DNA from 4 places in the Rhizobium sp. CIAT894 genome. Region 3 is predicted to be linked to each of the others. Evidence: predicted binding sites of a transcription regulator. Region 3 holds the regulator's gene; each other region holds the start of a gene.
The links. Region 3 encodes LexA, which represses DNA repair genes until DNA is damaged. Its sites were predicted from a motif close to TGTTCNNNNTGTGTTCNG; they were not measured.

Region 1 (3,110 bases), 350 kb from region 3:
CTCGACGGAACGATTTCATGGCCGTTCTTCTTAAAATAGTCGAGGAAGGTCGACCGGATATCGTTTACGCCGCTCATTCTATGCCCTTCAATGCTGCCCGAGGCCAGTAAATACAAATCCATCGGCTTTTAACGTTCGCCTCCGCCACTGTCCAGCAGACAAACAAAACCGGCCGCATTCTCATCAGGAATACGGCCGGCCGAAATTGTCCAATGCGTTCACGCGCGAAAATTACATTTCCGCGGCGCCATCGCCGTCATCTGCATCCGGTCCGCCGTTCTGCAGGAAGCGGTCGGCGATCAAGCCGGCATTCTGGCGCAGTGACAGCTCGATCTCGCGTGCGAGATCCGGATTGTCGCGCAGGAAGGTCTTGGCATTTTCACGGCCTTGGCCGAGACGCTGGCTGTTGTAGGAGAACCAGGCGCCCGACTTCTCGACGATGCCGGCCTTGACGCCGAGATCGACGAGTTCGCCGGTCTTGGAAACGCCCTCGCCATACATGATGTCGAACTCGACATGCTTGAAGGGAGGCGCCATCTTGTTCTTGACGACCTTGACGCGGGTCTGGTTGCCGATCACCTCTTCGCGCTCCTTGACCGCGCCGATACGGCGGATATCGAGGCGAACGGAGGCATAGAATTTCAGCGCATTGCCGCCCGTCGTTGTCTCAGGCGAACCGAACATGACACCGATCTTCATGCGTATCTGGTTGATGAAAATCACCATGCAGTTCGACTTGGAAATCGAGGCGGTGAGCTTGCGCAGTGCCTGGCTCATCAGGCGGGCCTGGAGACCTGGAAGGCTGTCGCCCATTTCGCCTTCGATTTCGGCGCGCGGCGTCAGCGCGGCGACCGAGTCGACGACGAGAACGTCGACGGCGCCGGAGCGCACCAGGGTGTCGGTGATTTCGAGCGCCTGCTCGCCGGTATCCGGCTGCGAGATCAGAAGGTTCTGCAGATCGACGCCAAGCTTGCGGGCATAGACCGGATCAAGAGCGTGTTCGGCGTCGACGAAGGCGCAGATACCGCCCTTCTTCTGCGCTTCCGCAATGGTCTGCAACGCAAGCGTCGTCTTACCCGAGCTTTCCGGCCCGTAGATTTCGATAATGCGGCCCTTCGGCAGGCCACCGATGCCAAGCGCAATATCGAGGCCAAGCGAGCCCGTCGAAACCGTCTCGATCTCGACGACGTTCTCGTTGGAACCGAGTTTCATGATCGAGCCCTTGCCGAACGACCGCTCTATCTGTGAGAGTGCCGCTTCAAGCGCCTTGCTTTTGTCCACCGATTTGTCCTCTACCAGCCGCAATGAATTCTGAGACATCCGATCCACCTTTAGGTTATTGAAGCCGCCCAAGCAATGTCGAGTTTGTACCCTATTTGTTCTACTGTCGCAATAGGCGATCAAACAATTGAAAGAAAAAGGTAAAACGGTCCGTGTTCTATTTTTGTTTTATCAATGCAAAGCAATGGCTTAAGCCTGGAATACCGACATGCATCGGAAAAGACGCATCGCATCGATTCGTCCTTCGCCCCTCGGGAGAGCGGCTGAAATGAAAAAAAAGATTCTCGTTCTCGGCGGTGCCCATATCGACAGGCGCGGCCGCATCTCCGGCGAGACGGCGCCTGGCGCCAGCAATCCCGGGACCTGGTTCGAAGAGCCGGGCGGCGGCGGCTTCAATGCGGCACGCAACCTTGCAAGGCTCGGTTTTCAGGTGACGATGATTTCGCCGCGCGGCGGCGATCCGATCGGTGAGATGGTCGGCGAAGCCGCCGATTTCGCCGGCATCGACGACCGGCCCTTCGTCTTCCTCGACCGCAAGACGCCGAGTTACACGGCAATCATCGAGAAGGACGGCAATCTGGTGATCGCCCTTGCCGACATGGATCTCTACCGCTTCTTCGTGCCGCGGCGCCTCTCCATCCGCTGGGTGCGCGAGGCTTTCGCCGCGCATGATCTCATCCTTTTCGATGCCAATCTGCCGGAAGAGACGATCGCGGCCATCGTCGCCAAGGCGCGGTCGCTGGCCAAACCCGTCGCCGCAATCGCCATTTCGCCGGCCAAGGTCGTCAGGCTGAAACCCTGCGTCGAAGATATCGACTACCTGTTCATGAACGAGGCCGAAGCCGCCGCCCTTGCCGGTGAACGGCCGGACGACGCCGGCGGCTGGCCGCCGCTTCTGAACGAGATCGGCATCCGGAGCGCCGTCGTCACCCGTGGCCGCCGCGAGCTCGTCGCGCTTTGCGATGGCCGCGCCGTGACGCTGCAGCCGCCAATCGCCGAGACCCTGGCCGATGTCACGGGCGCCGGCGATTCCCTTGCCGCCGGCACGCTCGCCGCCTTGATGCAAGGCCTGCCGCTCGAGCAAGCAATCCGCCACGGCACCGCGGCAGCAGCGCTGACTGTGCAGTCACCGCACGCCGTCAACGAAAATCTGACGCCGGATCTGCTGAATGAGGCGCTTGCCCTTGTTCCCCAGATCAGAATTCTGCATTGAAGCGACCAAATGAAATAGTTGAGCATGATGTCGTCGGAAAACCGCTGACACTTTCGGCATCAGGCTCGATCGAGGACAGGACAAGATCATGACCCAGCCCATCTCCCCTCTTCTGCCGATCGCCTATTCCAAGGAGGTCGCGAGCGCCAAGCAGCGCGGCGCGCCGTTGGTGGCGCTGGAATCGACCATCATTACTCACGGCATGCCCTATCCCGGCAATATCGAGATGGCCCGCAGCGTCGAGGCGATCATTCGCGAACAGGGTGCGGTGCCGGCAACGATCGCCGTCATCCACGGCACCCTGCATGTCGGTCTTGAATCCGCGGAACTGGAACAGCTCGCCAAAGCGACGGACGTGATGAAGGTGTCGCGCGCCGATCTCGCCTTCGCGATCGCCGAGCGCCGCACCGGCGCCACCACAGTCGCGGCGACGATGATCGCGGCCGCCCGTGCCGGCATCCGCGTTTTTGCCACAGGCGGCATCGGCGGCGTGCATCGCGGCGCCGAGGAAAGCTTCGATATTTCAGCCGATCTCGAGGAGCTCGCCCGCACCGGCGTCATCGTTGTCTGCGCCGGCGCCAAGGCGATCCTCGACATTCCGAAAACGCTGGAAGTG
Region 2 (3,110 bases), 130 kb from region 3:
GCTTCAGGCGGAAGCCATTGCAGGAAGGGCAGGGAGCGGCCGACATGAAGCGCTCGATATCCTCGCGCGCCCAGGCGGAATCCGTCTCCTTCCAGCGGCGCTCGAGATTGGTGATGATGCCTTCGAAATTCTTGTGGGTCGTATAGGAGCGGGCGCCATCGGCGTAATGGAATTCGATCTTGTCGTCGGTGCCATTGAGAATGACGTCCTTGGCCTCGTCGGAGAGATCGTTCCAGCGGGTGCCGAGCTTGAAGCCGTAATGTTTGCCGAGTGCTTCCAGCGTCTGGTTGTAGTAGGGCGAGGTCGACTTGGCCCAGGGCGCGATCGCCCCGTCGCGCAGCGTCCGCTCGGGCTCGGGCACGATCAGGTCCGGATCGATCTTCTGCTGGGCCCCGAGGCCGTCGCAGGTCGGGCAGGCGCCGAAGGGATTGTTGAAGGAAAACAGCCTGGGCTCGATCTCGGGAATGGTGAAGCCGGAAACCGGGCAAGCGAATTTTTCCGAAAACAGCACGCGCTCATGCGTCTCGTTCAGCGACTTGTTGGCCGAGCCGCCGGCCGAGGTCTCTTCCGGCGGTAGCGGCTTGTCGGCGAATTCGGCAATCGCCAGCCCGTCGGCGAGCTTCAGGCAGGTTTCCAGGCTGTCCGCCAGACGGGCCGACACATCCGAGCGCACGACGATACGGTCGACCACCACGTCGATGTCATGCTTGTATTTCTTGTCGAGAACAGGCGCCTCGGCGATCTCGTAGAACTGGCCGTCGACCTTGACGCGCTGGAAGCCCTTCTTCATCAGTTCGGCGAGTTCTTTCTTGTATTCGCCCTTGCGGCCGCGCACGAGCGGCGCGAGAATATAAAGACGGGTGCCTTCGCCGAAATCGAGGACGCGGTCGACCATCTGGCTCACCGTCTGGCTCTCGATCGGCAGGCCGGTCGCCGGCGAATAGGGAACGCCGACGCGGGCAAAGAGCAGGCGCATGTAGTCGTAGATCTCGGTGACGGTGCCAACCGTCGAGCGCGGATTGCGCGAGGTGGTCTTCTGTTCTATCGAAATGGCAGGCGACAGTCCGTCGATCTGGTCGACATCGGGCTTCTGCATCATTTCGAGGAACTGGCGGGCATAGGCCGACAGGCTCTCGACATAACGGCGCTGGCCCTCGGCATAGATCGTGTCGAAGGCAAGCGAGGATTTGCCGGAACCCGAAAGACCGGTCATCACGATCAGCTTGTTGCGCGGCAGGTCGAGATCGATGCCCTTGAGATTGTGCTCGCGCGCGCCGCGGATGGAGATCGTCTTCAGTTCGCTCATCGTCTCAGCTTTGGTCCTTTGGGATAACAGCCCTTATTTAGTGATGCCGACGGGCGAGTCGAGGCTGAATGTCCGCTACAGTCAAGGTTTTCGATTCTGTTGACAGGATCATACGGATAAACTAGAACAAAGAAAGAACAAAATTCCTGATGAATGCATGCGGCCTTCTGATGGATAAACATGTGGATGAACGACCGTTTACGCGCATCGACGGTCCGCGATGGTTTAAGGTGCGCTGATCGATTAACGCCGCCGGGCAGGGCGGCAGGCAGGGTGAGAAGCATGGCTGGTAGCGTGAATAAGGTAATTCTGGTTGGAAACGTGGGTGCAGACCCCGAAATCCGCCGTACTCAGGATGGCCGGCCGATCGCCAATCTTCGCATCGCGACCTCGGAGACCTGGCGCGACCGAAATTCCGGCGAGCGCCGTGAAAAGACCGAATGGCACACCGTCGTCGTCTTCAACGAAGGCCTCTGCAAGGTCGTCGAGCAATATGTGAAGAAGGGCGCCAAGCTCTATATCGAAGGCCAGTTGCAGACCCGCAAGTGGCAGGACCAGCAGGGCCAGGACCGCTACTCGACAGAAGTGGTGCTGCAGGGCTTCAGCTCGACGCTGACGATGCTCGACGGCCGCGGCGATGGCGGCGGCGCAAGCTCCGGCTTCGGCGGCGGCCGTGGCGGCAGCAGCAACAATGACTACGGCGACGATTACGGCGCCCCGGCTCCCTCCTCATCGCCGAGCCGCGGCGGTGGCGGCGGCAACTTCTCGCGCGATCTCGACGACGACATCCCGTTCTGATCGGCTGCCGATCCTGGTTTGAATAAGAATTGAGAGCATGATGCCCTGGACGGTGTCATGCTCTTTTTCTTTGGTCGTGACGAAGGCATTTCCCACCGCAACTGAAGCCATGGATGGGACAGCATTGCAAAATGCTCCTGGGGAATTCTGAATGATTTGCCATGTCTTTGAGAAAACAGTTCAGATTGGCGGGTGCCCAGGACGTCGCGCTGATGAATTTAAGCACCGATTCCGCGGTGGCGATGACGGACGAAGTTGAGGAGCGGCACGCCTCGGAAGACTTGGACGATTTCGACCTCAATGCTCTCATTGGTCTAAAGGCGGTTACCAAGGATGCAGAAAAGGCGTTCGTCAAACTTCTCAACCCTTCCCACGATGATGTGAAGTGTATTACGTGTCTGCGTTGCAGAGGTAGTCTCGATGTCAGTCACCAATAGATTGCATGGAAGACAGCAACTTGGTTCTATTGTTATGAGTTACATCGCCGAGGGTTACGAAGAATACCTCTCCACCGTCGCCGAGCTCCTGATTGCGGAGGGAATGACCGAGGCTGCCAGTGTGCTGCGTTTGTCCACCCCAAAGGTCGAGGAAACGGGCTACGACAACTGGAACGGCGGAACGAGCATATGGACGATCTACCTTCGAGTTGAGCCTGTATCTTATGCGCAGCTAGGTGCCAGCCGCGAAGCGCTCGAGGAGCAGATCAATAATCGTCTGAAGTCTGTTTTGGAGCAATTCTCAGATGGCTGGGTCAGCATAAAGATCGTGCCGCTAGTAAAGCCCCGGGCCGATTGGCCGGAAATCGAAGGTGGGATATCGCGGGTAATCCGGCAGAATATCTTCGACGGACTTAGGATCGACAATGTGGTTTGGAGCGGCCGACTGGAGGAGGTGGAGTTTCTTGAAAGGCTCTTCGACCTGAAAACTTTGCCATCCACCGACAGCCGCTACAGCGACGCGTCGGGAGATATCTGGCAACATCGCGTCAACAATCCGCAGGACTGGG
Region 3 (3,110 bases):
GCGTCGCCCAAGCTTATCCGACAAAGAAGATCGCCGCATCAGGTGCGCTTATCGCCGTCACCGCCTATTACCTGATCTCTGGTTTCGGGGTTTCGGCCGAGCGCGCTTTTATCATGATGGCCATCATGCTGATTGCCGTCTTCTTCGATCGGCCGTCGATCAGCCTGCGCAATGTCGTTCTCTCCGCGCTCATCATCATCGCCATTTCACCCTCGGAAGTATTGGGCCCGAGCTTCCAGATGTCCTTTGCCGCGACATTGGCGTTGGTATCGGGTTATCAGCTATGGAAGGACCGGCGTGTCCGCGAAAACGCCTTCCTGAAGCTGCCGATCGTCAGGCCGGTGGTTGCCGTCGCCGGTTTCTTCGGCGGCGTCTTTCTGACCTCGCTGATCGGCGGCTTTTCCACCGCGCTGTTTTCGATCGAGCATTTTCATCGCCTGACGGCTTACGGCCTGCCGGCAAACCTCGCGACGATGCCGATCATCTCCTTCATCGTCATGCCGGCCGGGCTGCTGGCGATGTTGCTCATGCCTTTCGGGCTGGATGCTCCGCTGTGGAAGGTGGTCGGATTCGGCCTCGATCTGGTGATCGCGGTTGCCGAGACGGTGTCCGGCTGGGGCGGCGATATCGGCATCGGCCGCTTGCCCGCCTGGTATTTCGCTGTGGCAGTGGCAGGCTTTCTGCTGCTGACGCTGCTGCGCACCCGGCTGCGCCATGCCGGCACATCGATCGTCGCCATCTCGACACTCACCGTATTGCTGCTGCCGGCTCCCCGGCCGCCGGATCTGGTGATTTCGGAGGATGGCAGTCTGGTTGCGGTTGTCGCGGCTGAGGCAATCGCGTCCAACCGCGAAAATCCGCCGGATTTCATCTTCGACCAGTGGCAGCGAGCACTGGTCCTGCCGACGCATGATCCGCCGAAGATGCTGGATGGTCCGGCTATCCCGCCGGAAGGAGAAGACCGCCGTGTCCGGCTTTCCCGCGATCAGCAGAACGAAGCGAGCGCAGCGATGCGGGCAGCCGCAGCAGGCGGTGAAGCAAACCGCTTTTCCTGCGTCAAGAAGGCCTGGTGCACATCAAGACTCGGCAATGGCCATATCGTCACCGTCATCGACAATGCCGCCTATCTCGGTCCGGCCTGCGATACGGCCGATATCGTCGTGACCTCGGTCCGCCTACGTTTCAACAACTGCCGTTCAGGCGGGGCGCTTTTCACCGGCGAGACGTTGCGCAGGACCGGCTCCGTCGAATTGCGTTTCGCCGATGCCGGCCTGGAGGTCGCAACCGCATTCGAGACGCTGTCGCGACCATGGATGCGTCAGCGCGCCTATGACTGGCGCAAAGACAGTTTTACCGAAACCGGTCCGTCTGTTGTCAGTGATAGCGGCGAATGAGGCCGACGAGTTTGCCCTGTACCTTGACGCGATCGGGCCCGAAGATCCGGGTCTCGTAAGCCGGGTTAGCGGCTTCCAGCGCGATCGAGGCGCCTTTGCGGCGGAAGCGCTTCAGCGTCGCTTCCTCGTCATCGACGAGGGCAACGACGATGTCGCCGGGACTTGCGGTGCTGCCGTTGCGGATGATTACGGTGTCGCCGTCGAAGATGCCGGCGTCGATCATCGAATCACCCTTGACCTCCAGCGCGTAGTGTTCGCCGGAGCCGAGCATGTCGGCGGGGACGACGATGTCGTGGGTGTTGTTCTGGATCGCCGAGATCGGCACGCCGGCGGCGATCCGGCCCATGACCGGCACGGAGACCGAGTTGCCGTTGTCGGCAACGGGTTTCGCAGGAGCGGGAGCGGCGACCGGCTGGGGCTTGCCGAGGCTGCCCTCGATGACGCTCGGCGAAAAGCCGCGCCGGGGCTGTATGCTGGGGCTGTAGGCCTCCGGAAGCTTGATGACTTCGAGCGCCCGGGCGCGATTCGGTAGGCGGCGAATGAAGCCGCGCTCCTCGAGTGCTGTAATCAGCCGATGAATGCCGGATTTCGAGGCGAGATCCAGGGCATCCTTCATTTCGTCGAAAGACGGCGGAACGCCGGATTCCTTCATGCGCTCATGAATGAAAAGGAGAAGCTCCTGTTGTTTGCGCGTGAGCATCGACGTCAGACCCCTGATTGAAACAAATCCAGAACAGACACTATATGTTCCATATGTGTTCCGCAAGTAGCTAAATTTCCGTAAAACTTGCCGCCAACTCGTTGAGATTTTTATTTTCATTCGCCGGATTGGCAGGCAGGTCTTGAATTGGGAGTGCGCTGTCGCACATCTCTTGCCATTTCAGGGAGAGGAACCGATGAGCGAGCATCTCGCCAAGCCGCACCCGCTGGATCACGTCGTGCTGCCCGTCGTCAATATCGATCTGGCGCGCGAGAGGCTCGGCAAGCTCGGCTTCACCGTTGCCGCGGATGCGCGCCATCCCTTCGGAACGGAGAATGCCTGCGTCTTCTTCGCCGACAAGACCTATCTGGAGCCGCTCGGCGTTGCGAGTGTCGCCGAGAGCGAGGCATCGGCGCGGCGGGGCAATGTCTTCACCGCCCGCAACCAGGCTTTCCGCTTCCGCTGCGGCGAGGAGGGGCTCTCGGCGGTAGCTTTCGGCACCAGTGATGCCGGCCGCGATCATCGGAATTTTGTCGGTCACGGATCGAGTGCCGGCGACATGCTGCAGTTCAGCCGGCCGATGAAGATGCCGGATGGTTCCGAGACTGTGGCGGGCTTCAAGCTGGCCTTTGCTACCGATCCGCGCGCGCCGGATTTCTTCCTTTTCAGTGTCGAGCGTATCAACCCGCTGCCTGCCGACCGCGGCACGCTGGAAACGCATGCCAATGGCGTGACGCGGATTGCCGAGATCGCGCTCTGTGCGCCCGATGCCAGCGCATTCGCTGCCTTCGTCGGCCTTGCCGCGGCGCAGTCGGCCGTCGAAAAAACCGGTTTCGGCGTCAATGTCGCCGCGTCGAATGCGAAGATCAGCCTGATGACGCCGGAAGGGCTTGAGGCCTATTTCGAGATCGCCGTCTCATCCGCCGACCGCGGCCTGCGCGGCCGGGCAATCCTCTTCAATGTCGCCGATCTTGCCGTGACAGAAGCGCATTTGACTGCTAACGGGGTGACCTACA
Region 4 (3,110 bases), 410 kb from region 3:
ACGCACGGCGATCCGCCGCAGCGAGATCGGCTTCGTCTACCAGTTCCACCATCTCCTGCCGGAGTTTTCGGCGCTTGAAAACATCATGATGCCGCAACTGATCGCCGGGCTGTCCTGGAAGGAAGCCGGCGAGCGGGCCGGTCAGCTTCTCGATTACATGCGCATCGGCCATCGTGGCGCCCATCGCCCCGGCGAACTTTCCGGCGGCGAGCAGCAGCGTGTTGCGATCGCCCGCGCCGTCGCCAATGCGCCGAGCTTGCTTCTGGCCGACGAACCGACCGGCAATCTCGACCCCGAAACGGCAGCTTACGTCTTCGACGCGCTGGCGGCGCTGGTGCGCCAATCCGGCCTCGCCGCCCTCATCGCCACCCACAATCACGACCTTGCCCGTCGCATGGATCGGCGCGTGACGATTTCGGACGGCAAGATCGTCGATTTTTGAGACGATGGTCTGTGGCTGTTTGGTTTGCACCGATGCCGGCAGGCCGATGAGGCGCTGACCTCGCCAACCTCCTGGTCGGACATCAGGGGATGACCAGCCCGCCGCGATAGTCGAGCACGTAAGCCCTCCGGCCCTCGACCATGATGCATTCCTGGCCGCTGAAGCTGTCACAGCCGCCGTCGCTTCTATCGACGTAGCGGCCGGACGGATGGTCGAATTCCATGCCGCCCAGAAACCGCCCCTCGCGATACATCGTCGACAGTGCCGCCTTGATCACCGTTCCGGCCGCTACACCATCGATGAGTTCAGGCGCAATGACACAGCCGAAATAATTCATCGCCCAGACCGGCTCGCCGGCAAACCATACCACCTCCTGTCCGGCGAAATCGGTGCCGCCGAGATAGCTGTCGAGATAGCGCCAGTCGCCGCTCTCATAACCGATATCATGGGAACCCGGCCGGCAGGGGGCATGCGGCACGCCGCCGCCGACATAGGTCGCAGCCTTCGCCTCCACGATGAATTCATCCAGCTTCACAATGTCGAGCATCTCATTCTCCTCTCGGCCGGATGCTGGCAAATATGCTGGGGTATGTAAAGAACATAAAGAGAACATACGCCGGAATTCAGAAGACGATTTGGGCGGTGGCCTATCTGAACGGAATGGCGGATCCGTCGAAGATGGGTGGCTGCTGCCTATCGGATCGAGCGCAGGCCCCATGCGAATCGCCAAGCCCTTCCCGAGATTCTGCGAACACAAGAAAGGAGGAAAAGATTCCTGTTGACAACAGAACATACATCGAACAAATTGAAAACATAACGAGTAAAGGAGAGCCAAATGACTGACATGATCCGTGATATCGCAGCATTCACCTCCATCGCAATGTTCGTTGCCAGCTTCTCGCTGATCGTCATGGCGATCTAAAGTTTTCAGGGGACCGCATGGCTGTCATGCGGTCCGGACGAGGGACTTCTTCTGGACATCATCGCCTTCTATGCCGACAATGCGTCCGATTCATTCGGGTGATTGGGAAGGCATGCCATGGCGGATACGGCAAAGGGTTCTACGGCTGAGGTGACCGGCGGCACGCCGGGCTTCATCCACCTGAGGGTCCATTCCGCCTATTCGCTTCTCGAGGGCGCACTGCCGCTGAAGAAGATCCTCTACAAGGCGACCGGCGACAGCCAGCCGGCCATCGCCATTGCCGACACCAACAACCTGTTCATCGCCCTGGAATTTTCCCAGAAGGCGATGGACGAGGGCCTGCAGCCGATCATCGGCTGCCAGGTCTCGATCGACATGGAAGACGGGTTGGAGACGGAAAAGCGCGGCGGCCAGCAGGCTCTGGTCAAGCTGCCGTCGATCGTTCTTCTAGCTGCCACGGATGGCGGTTACGAACGGCTGGTCGATCTCGTCAGCCGCGCCTATCTCGGCGGTGAAAGCAACCAGGCCATTCATGTCAAAGCTTCCTGGCTGGCCGAGGCCGGCACGGAAGGGTTGATCGCCTTGACCGGCGCTCTGACCGGGCCGGTCGATGCGGCGATCAGGGACGGTCATACCGCCCAGGCGGAGGCCCGGCTGCTGATGTTGAAGCGTCTCTTCGGCGACCGGCTCTATGTCGAACTGCAGCGGCATGGCGCCTATGATAAGCGCCACGAGCAGAAGATCGTCGGGCTCGCCTATACCAATGATCTGCCGCTGGTTGCGACCAATGAGGCCTTCTTCCCGACAAGGGACGATTACGACGCCCATGATGCGCTGATGGCGGTCGCCCACAACGCCATCGTCTCCGACGACAGTCGTTTTCGCCTGACGCCGGACCATTATCTGAAGAGCCGGGCCGAGATGGCCAAGCTCTTCGCCGACCTGCCGGAAGCGCTGGAGAATACGATCGAGATCGCCAGGCGCTGCTCCTTCGTGCTGAAGACGCGCAAGCCGATCCTGCCGCGCTTCACCGGGGCGACCGACGATGCCGAGGAGGCCGAACGCGCCGAGGCGAGCGAATTGCGCCGCCAGGCGGTCGAAGGGCTCGACATGCGGCTTGCAACGCTCGGCATGTCGCCGGGTTACGAGGAAAAGGAATATCGCGAGCGGCTGGATTTCGAGCTCAGCGTCATCGAGCGCATGCGTTTTCCCGGCTACTTTCTGATCGTTGCCGACTTCATCAAATGGGCCAAACAGCATGACATTCCGGTCGGTCCGGGTCGCGGTTCGGGCGCAGGCTCGCTGGTCGCCTACGCCTTGACGATCACCGACGTCGATCCGCTGCGGTTTTCGCTGCTGTTCGAACGCTTCCTCAATCCCGAACGCGTCTCGATGCCGGACTTCGACATCGACTTCTGCCAGGACCGCCGCGAAGAGGTGATCCGCTACGTCCAGGCCAAATATGGTCGCGAGCAGGTGGCGCAGATCATCACCTTCGGTTCGCTGCAGGCGCGCGCAGCCCTTCGCGACGTCGGCCGCGTGCTGGAGATGCCCTACGGTCAGGTCGACAAGATCTGCAAACTCGTGCCGAACAACCCGGCCAATCCGACGCCGCTCTCCAAAGCGATCGAGGAGGAGCCGAAGCTGCAGGAAGAGGCGGCCAAGGAACCGGTCGTTGCGCGCCTGCTCGACATCGCCCAGAAGATCGAGGGGCTTTACCGCCATGCCTCGACGCATGCCGCCGGC

Region 1: recA (recombinase RecA) is a predicted target of LexA. The motif match lies at 1,435-1,452, and genes of this name have one in related genera.
Region 2: uvrA (excinuclease ABC subunit UvrA) is a predicted target of LexA. The motif match lies at 1,429-1,446, and genes of this name have one in related genera.
Region 4: dnaE (DNA polymerase III subunit alpha) is a predicted target of LexA. The motif match lies at 1,228-1,245, and genes of this name have one in related genera.

The regions. Positions count from the first base shown of each region.
Region 1 is NZ_CP020947.1:2,376,197-2,379,306, forward strand. It holds gene alaS (alanine--tRNA ligase) at 1-77, opposite strand, end outside; gene recA (recombinase RecA) at 232-1,320, opposite strand; gene RHEC894_RS11800 (carbohydrate kinase family protein) at 1,550-2,494, shown strand; gene RHEC894_RS11805 (pseudouridine-5'-phosphate glycosidase) at 2,583-3,110, shown strand, end outside.
Region 2 is NZ_CP020947.1:2,156,716-2,159,825, forward strand. It holds gene uvrA (excinuclease ABC subunit UvrA) at 1-1,306, opposite strand, end outside; gene RHEC894_RS10725 (single-stranded DNA-binding protein) at 1,589-2,104, shown strand; gene RHEC894_RS10730 (hypothetical protein) at 2,266-2,541, shown strand; gene RHEC894_RS10735 (abortive infection family protein) at 2,576-3,110, shown strand, end outside.
Region 3 is NZ_CP020947.1:2,024,130-2,027,239, forward strand. It holds gene RHEC894_RS10085 (ComEC/Rec2 family competence protein) at 1-1,394, shown strand, start outside; gene lexA (transcriptional repressor LexA) at 1,375-2,094, opposite strand; gene RHEC894_RS10095 (VOC family protein) at 2,291-3,110, shown strand, end outside.
Region 4 is NZ_CP020947.1:1,614,181-1,617,290, forward strand. It holds gene RHEC894_RS08035 (ABC transporter ATP-binding protein) at 1-442, shown strand, start outside; gene RHEC894_RS08040 (DUF5680 domain-containing protein) at 525-989, opposite strand; gene dnaE (DNA polymerase III subunit alpha) at 1,482-3,110, shown strand, end outside.